2 regions of the Marinomonas maritima genome follow, and region 2 is predicted to be linked to the other one. Evidence: predicted binding sites of a transcription regulator. Region 2 holds the regulator's gene; the other holds the start of a gene.
What was found. The regulator sigma-54, encoded in region 2, starts transcription at its own class of promoters, with help from an activator protein. The targets are predictions, from matches to a motif close to TGGCACNNNNNTTGCTNT.
Positions count from the first base shown of each region.

Region 1: a site for sigma-54 is predicted at 1,289-1,306, ahead of M3I01_RS17045 (amino acid ABC transporter substrate-binding protein). Genes of this name have one in related genera too.

Region 1 covers NZ_JAMZEG020000004.1:408,141-411,564, forward strand. The annotation lists gene M3I01_RS17035 (helix-hairpin-helix domain-containing protein) at 1-331, shown strand, start outside; gene lrp (leucine-responsive transcriptional regulator Lrp) at 372-848, opposite strand; gene M3I01_RS17045 (amino acid ABC transporter substrate-binding protein) at 1,391-2,413, shown strand; gene M3I01_RS17050 (amino acid ABC transporter permease) at 2,529-3,424, shown strand, end outside.
Region 2 covers NZ_JAMZEG020000002.1:1,063,075-1,066,498, reverse strand. The annotation lists gene M3I01_RS11085 (HPr family phosphocarrier protein) at 1-231, opposite strand, end outside; gene ptsN (PTS IIA-like nitrogen regulatory protein PtsN) at 242-691, opposite strand; gene M3I01_RS11075 (RNA polymerase factor sigma-54) at 709-2,184, opposite strand; gene lptB (LPS export ABC transporter ATP-binding protein) at 2,260-2,985, opposite strand; gene lptA (lipopolysaccharide transport periplasmic protein LptA) at 2,986-3,424, opposite strand, start outside.

The DNA.
Region 1 (3,424 bases), on a different contig from region 2:
TTTCGATACGCTTTATCAGGTACAAGCCATTCCGGCTAATTTTGAATCGACCACGAATGTTGATGATAAAGTAGAAGAAAGCGTGACGTCATCTCCACAAATACCTACAACACAAAAAGTTGTAAAAAAAAACGCCATTGGTTACGCCGATGGCTATCGCGCCATCAACAAATCAAAAGTGGAAAAGATTTTAAAGGTGAAAGGGGTACCGAAAAAATTACTCGATAAGTTAGTAGCAGAGCGCCCTTTTCGTTCAGAAAAGGCCGTACTCAATGTCAAAGGAATGGGGCCTGCCATGTTAAGCAAAATAATCGTCGAGTTAACAAACTAATCAATACGTTATTTCGAATCAGCAGCCATTCGTTAATTACCTAAGGAATATTAACGACCGTAGTGTTTTTTACTTCTTCCATTGCGACATAGGTCCGAGACTCTCGAACATGCGGTAGCGTTAATAACGTTTCTCCTAATAGCAGACGATACGTATCCATATTGGATACACGTGCTTTTAGAAGGTATTCAAAGTCTCCAGCAATGAGGTGACACTCTAAGATTTCTGGAATTTCTGAAACGGCCGTTTTAAACTCATTAAAACCTTCAGGTGACGTTGTCTTAAGGCGAATCTCGACAAAAACAAGCAATCCCGCGTCAACTTTCTTTGGATTTACTAAAGCACAGTAGCCTGTAATATAACCATTACGCTCTAAACGACGCACTCGCTCTAAACAAGGAGTGGCGCTTAATCCTACCCGACTCGCCAATTCAACATTCGATAAGCGACCATTAATCTGCAGTTCACGTAGAATTTTTTTATCTAGGCGATCGAGCGGTTTTGATGAGTTATCCATCTGATGTGGATCTCCTTACATGACTTCAATTGAAGTTTAAGTCTACCATGCAGGTTACGAAGTATGGAAAGTGCTTTATTCAATATATTTAATACGGGTATTTGAACCGGTTACAAAAAAGCACCAAAATGTCGCGAAAAGATATTTTCGAGCAAAATAGAACACGTCATAGTCATAATTGCCCCACTATTGTGCACCGTTCTTATTCGGAATAGGCTACAGCCCTTGCTCTCCGCGCCTTTGAAAAAATCGTATCTCCTTCACAAAAATATAAAAAATTACGCTTTAATTAACTGAAAGTGCAAAAAATAAGTATAGAACACCTCCTTACTGATATTTTATCCTTGACTACGCCTCCAAAGAGTAATTCTATAGGGGAATGTGATGACCTTTGTAGAGGAATCATCTACATATTCCAAACAACAAGAATAATTAAATGTTGGCACTAACTTTGCTTTGATTAACAAACAGATCTTAGGATCTGGTATCTAAAGTTCAGCAAGATAACAACATATATAAAAACGCCTGGGAGGCTCAATATAATGAAATCGAATGTTGGTAAACTACTGTCTACTGCAGCCATCGCCGCAACTATCAGCGCTGGTGCAGCTGCATCAACTCTTGAAGATGTAAAAGCAAAAGGTTTTGTTCAATGTGGCGTAAGCCTAGGCGTACCAGGATTCTCTAACGCCGATTCAAATGGTAATTGGTCTGGTATTGATGTTGACGCTTGTCGCGCAACCGCTGCTGCAATCTTCGGTGATGCTCAAAAAGCAAAATTCACTCCTCTTTCAGCGAAAGAGCGTTTCACTGCGCTACAGTCAGGTGAAATCGACATTCTAACTCGTAACACGACGTGGACTTATACTCGTGACGCCTCTCTAGGTCTAGATTTCACTGCGGTTAACTTCTATGACGGCCAAGGTTTCATGGCTCGTAAAACGCTTGGGGTTACGTCTGCACTCGATCTTGATGGCGCAACAGTTTGTACAGAACAGGGTACAACGACAGAATTAAATATGGCTGACTTCTTCCGTAAGCATAAAATGTCTTACGTTCCTGTTGTTGTTCAAAAAGCAGATGAAGCTTTGGCAGCGTACGCTTCAGGTCGTTGTGACGTATTCACTACGGATAAATCAGGTCTAGCAGCTCACCGTTCTAAGTTAGCTGATCCAGCCGCTCACATTATTCTTGAAGAAACTATTTCTAAAGAGCCTCTAGGCCCTGTTGTCCGTCATGGCGACAACCAGTGGAAAGATATTGTAACGTGGGCAATGTTCGTTCAGGTTAATGCTGAAGAAATGAACATTACTTCTAAGAATGTTGCTAAAATCAAAAAAGAAACTAACGATCCAGGTATCAAGCGTTTACTAGGTGCTGAAGGCGATATGGGTGCTCAACTAGGCCTATCTGCTGATTGGGCTTACAACGTCATCGCTAAAGTCGGTAACTACGCTGAAGTGTTTGAACGTAACGTTGGACCATCTACTCCAGTAAATCTTCCACGTGGTATTAACAAATTATGGACTGACGGTGGAGTTATGTACGCGCCACCAGTACGTTAATACCTAAAAGCTACCTGCTTCGGGTATTTACCCAGCGACTCTAAAATACTAGAGTCGCTGGGTTTCTCCCCCCTTCCTTACACATCTGACGAGCATTTCAATTGCCTGAACTAAGATGAGCGATAAAACAACTTCAAGTAATAAAAGCCTTTTGAATGACGCCGGTACTCGCGCCTTAATCTTTCAAATTGTGCTTCTAGCAGCGGTTGTCTTCGTAGGTTATTATTTATTTAGTAATTTACAAGCAAACCGAGCTGACCAAGGTATTTCTACTGGTTTTGCGTTTTTAAACCAACCAGCTGGATTTCCCGTTCTTATCCACCTAATTGAATACACTGAGGCTGACACCTACGGACGAGCGTTTTTTGTTGCCCTAATTAATACGGTTGTTATTTCATTAATGGGAATCGTATTAGCGACCATTATTGGTGTTGTCATGGGCTTAGCCCGTCTATCTAATAACTGGTTGGTAGCGCGCTTAGCAACGGTATACGTTGAAACTCTGCGTAATATTCCCTTATTGTTACAAATGTTTTTCTGGTATTTCGCTGTTCTTGCAGCCTTACCCATACCTAAAAACAGCATAGTATTTGCGGATTTTTTCTTAAATAAACGTGGAATCTACTCTCCAAACCCAATGATCCAAGACGGTTTTGGTTTTGTAGTGGCTGGATTTGTACTGTCGATTGTTGCATCTATTGCTTTAGTCGTTTGGGCGAAGAAACGTCAAACAAAAACAGGCCTTTGGTTTCCTGCTTATTGGGCTTCTTTAGGTATGATCGTTGTTATTACCTTTTTAGCGTTAGCAGCATCAGGTTTCCCTATCGAGTTTGATCTTCCACAAAAAAGCCGCTTTAACGTCACAGGCGGGATGGTTCTTCCACCAGAGTTTGTTGCTGTGCTTGTCGCACTGTCTACTTATACTGGTGCTTTTATTGCAGAGATCGTTCGTGCTGGTATTTTGTCTGTAAATTGGGGACAAACTGAAGCCGCTCGCTCTTTAGGGCTAAG
Region 2 (3,424 bases):
AACGGCTTTGATTGCCTCTTTTTCATCTTCTCCATTGGTTTTGATTCGAATGTTCGTTCCTTTTCCAGCGGCAAGCATCATCATTGCCATAATACTTTTGCCGTCTACATTACGACTGTCTTTTTCTATGGTGATATCACAAGAAAAGCGTGACGTTGTTTCCACTAATTTGCCAGCAGCGCGAGCATGCAAGCCAAGTTTATTTATGATGGTGATGGACTCTTCCTGCATGCTTTACTTCCTATATTAATGAGTCAAAAATATTAAATAGATCTTCGTTGGTTTGAGCGGTTCGTAGCTTGTCGAGCGCTTCAGGCGATTGAGCTAATTCTGCGATTTGGGCCAATGTTGCAAGATGTTGATCGCATTCATTAGGCGGAACGATTAAGGCGAATATAAGATCAACGGCTCTCTTATCAATCGAGTCAAAATCTATCGGAGCTTGTAATGACATCACGACAATGGCGGTATGGTTTGCAGACTCTAGGCGGCAATGAGGTATCGCTATGCCATTGCCTATGCCTGTACTTCCAAGCTTTTCTCGTCCTAATAGGGCGTCATAAACGGCCTCGTTATTGCAATGCAGCCGATTGGATGCAATGTCGGCGATACTTTCTAAAACTCGTTTTTTACTAACAATATCTTGCTTCGCCAAAACGAGCTCAGCTTTTAATAATGATTTCAAGGACATGATGAAATGGTTTCCGTTCAGATCAGTCGTTTTCGTTCATTGGAAGGAGGGATATTCATCGCCTCTCGATATTTGGCAACAGTTCGTCTAGCAACCTGTATGCCTTGGTCAGCCAAAACAGTGGCTAACTTGTTATCACTCAGTGGTTTTTTTGCTGGCTCATCAGCCACAAGTTTCTTAATCATAGCTCGTATTGCAGTAGAAGAACATTCTCCACCTGACGCTGTATTTACATGACTGGAGAAAAAGTACTTCAGTTCAAAAATACCTTTTGGTGTGTGCATGTATTTTTGTGTTGTTACTCTAGAAATGGTTGATTCATGCATGCCAACTTCTTCGGCAACATCATGAAGAACCATCGGTTTCATGGCTTCTTCACCTAATTCAAAGAAATCAATTTGTCGACTTACAATGCAGCTGGCCACTTTTAAGAGTGTTTCGTTGCGACTTTGTAAGCTTTTCATAAACCATTTGGCTTCCTGAAGAGACGTTTTAATGTAGCTTACATCTGCTGCAGTCGTGGCAGCCGTACTCGCCATGGCGGAATAGGTTTCGTTTATTTTGATAGGCGGGAGGGCATCATTATTTAGCTCAACTTGCCATATGCCATTGTGTTTTTTTACGGATACATCAGGAATGACATAATCTGTATCATCAGCATCGATCACTGAGCCCGGACGCGGGTTAAGTTGTTGTATTAAATTAACAACTTCTTTTAGGGCTTCGTCTTTTAGTTTTGTTTTTCGGCTTAATTGTGCAAAATCTCGATTGCCTAGTAATGGTAGATAATGGTCAATGAGATTGTATGTGCTTTTATAAAGAGGGTGATTTTGAAATGCCTCTAGTTGAACAAGCAAGCAGTCCCGCAAATCAATGGAGCAGACGCCAACTGGGTCAAAACGTTGCAGTCTATGCTGTACTGCGATGACTTCTTCCATGTCTAAATCTTCTAATTCAACACAAAGGGACTCCCAAATGTCTTGAGTTGAAATACTTAGATAGCCATCGGTTTGAACGCATTCGATAATAGCGTAAGCAATTTCAATGTCTCGGTCAGAAATATGGGTTAGATTTAATTGCCAGATTAGATGGTCTTGTATACTTTCTGCTGGGGCGTTGCGGCTTTCGAAGTCGCTTTCACCTTCATAGCTATTATGATCGCTCACGGCCGCAGAGTTTTGGTATGTGTCATCCCAGTTGCTGTCAATAGACAGTTCTTCAGGAATGCTTTCTGTCCACTCTGATTCAACACGCGCTTCTTCATTATTGCTATCAACGGTCGCCTCAGGGGCGCTTTTTGACTCAATACTTGCAGGTTGATCGTTTTGAACCTGTTCGTCGTCATCAAGCTCAAGAAGAGGGTTAGATTCAAGAAATTCATGAATTTCTTGCTTCAGGTCCAACGTGGAAAGCTGCAACAAGCGAATGGCTTGTTGTAGCTGTGGTGTCATGGTCAGCTGTTGGCCGAGTTTTAGTTGCAAAGACTGCTTCATAGAGCAACTCTTTTTATTTGAATGAATTGGAACGAGTTATGCATACTACTCCCTTTCTACAGCAATGATAAGGGGTTACAGACGGAAGTCGTCGCCTAGATAGACCTTTTTTACTTGTTCATTGTTGATGACGGTACTGGCATCGCCAGAAGCAATAATATAACCATTGCCAACAATGTAAGCCTTATCACAAATGTCTAGAGTCTCTCTAACATTGTGATCGGTAATTAGGACGCCGATTCCACTTTCTTGAAGGTGCTTAATGATGAGTTTGATGTCGCCGACAGAAATAGGGTCGACGCCTGCGAAAGGTTCATCCAGTAGGATAAACTTAGGGTTCATGGCCAGAGCCCTTGCTATTTCAACACGTCGCCTTTCTCCACCTGATAGCGCCATTCCTAAGTTTTCACGAATGTGGGTAATGTGAAACTCTTCTAATAAGTCTTCGAGTCTGTCTTTTCGTTGGCTTTTTGTTAGCTCTTTACGAGTTTCTAAAATAGCCGTGATGTTGTCTTCGACGGACATTTTTCGAAAAATAGAGGCTTCCTGAGGAAGGTAGCCAATACCTTTTTGGGCGCGAGTGTGCATGGCGTCCTGAGTGATGTCTACGCCATCGATAAATATGCCGCCAGCGTCATTTGCTACCATGCCAACTATCATATAAAAACAGGTGGTTTTGCCAGCCCCGTTTGGACCAAGTAGGCCAACGGCTTGACCTGATTCGACAGCAATAGAAACATCCTTCACTACTTGGCGTTTTTTGTAACTTTTTGCTAAATGTTTCGCTTCAAGTAGGGCCATTTATTTTTTTTCCTCAGGTACTTGTGGTTGTAATGTCATGGATACTCGTCCTGAATCTTTTTTCTCTGCACTGAATGTTCCATCGTTAATCATATAAAGAATGTAATCGGCAGTTATAGAGTTTTTCATTCGGCTTAAGTAGCCGTTACCAGTGATTTCTAGCTTGGACTCAATGGTTGAATAATGAATTTCATTGCCTTTGCTAATGACAATGTTGCCGCTCCAGTCAATTTGTTGACTAAACTTGGCTGGTTGTCCTGTCGCTTCTAAGTTGCTAAATTTTCGAGTTTTCGCGTCTGTTGAAACTTTAAGGTACTGCGCTTGGATTTCAATAGAGCCTTGTTTGACGAAAACATTGCCTTTGTAGATGGCTTCACCAGAGTTTTGGTCAAATGAAGCTTCGTCGGCTTGAATTTCTAATGGCTGCTTTGTGTCATCA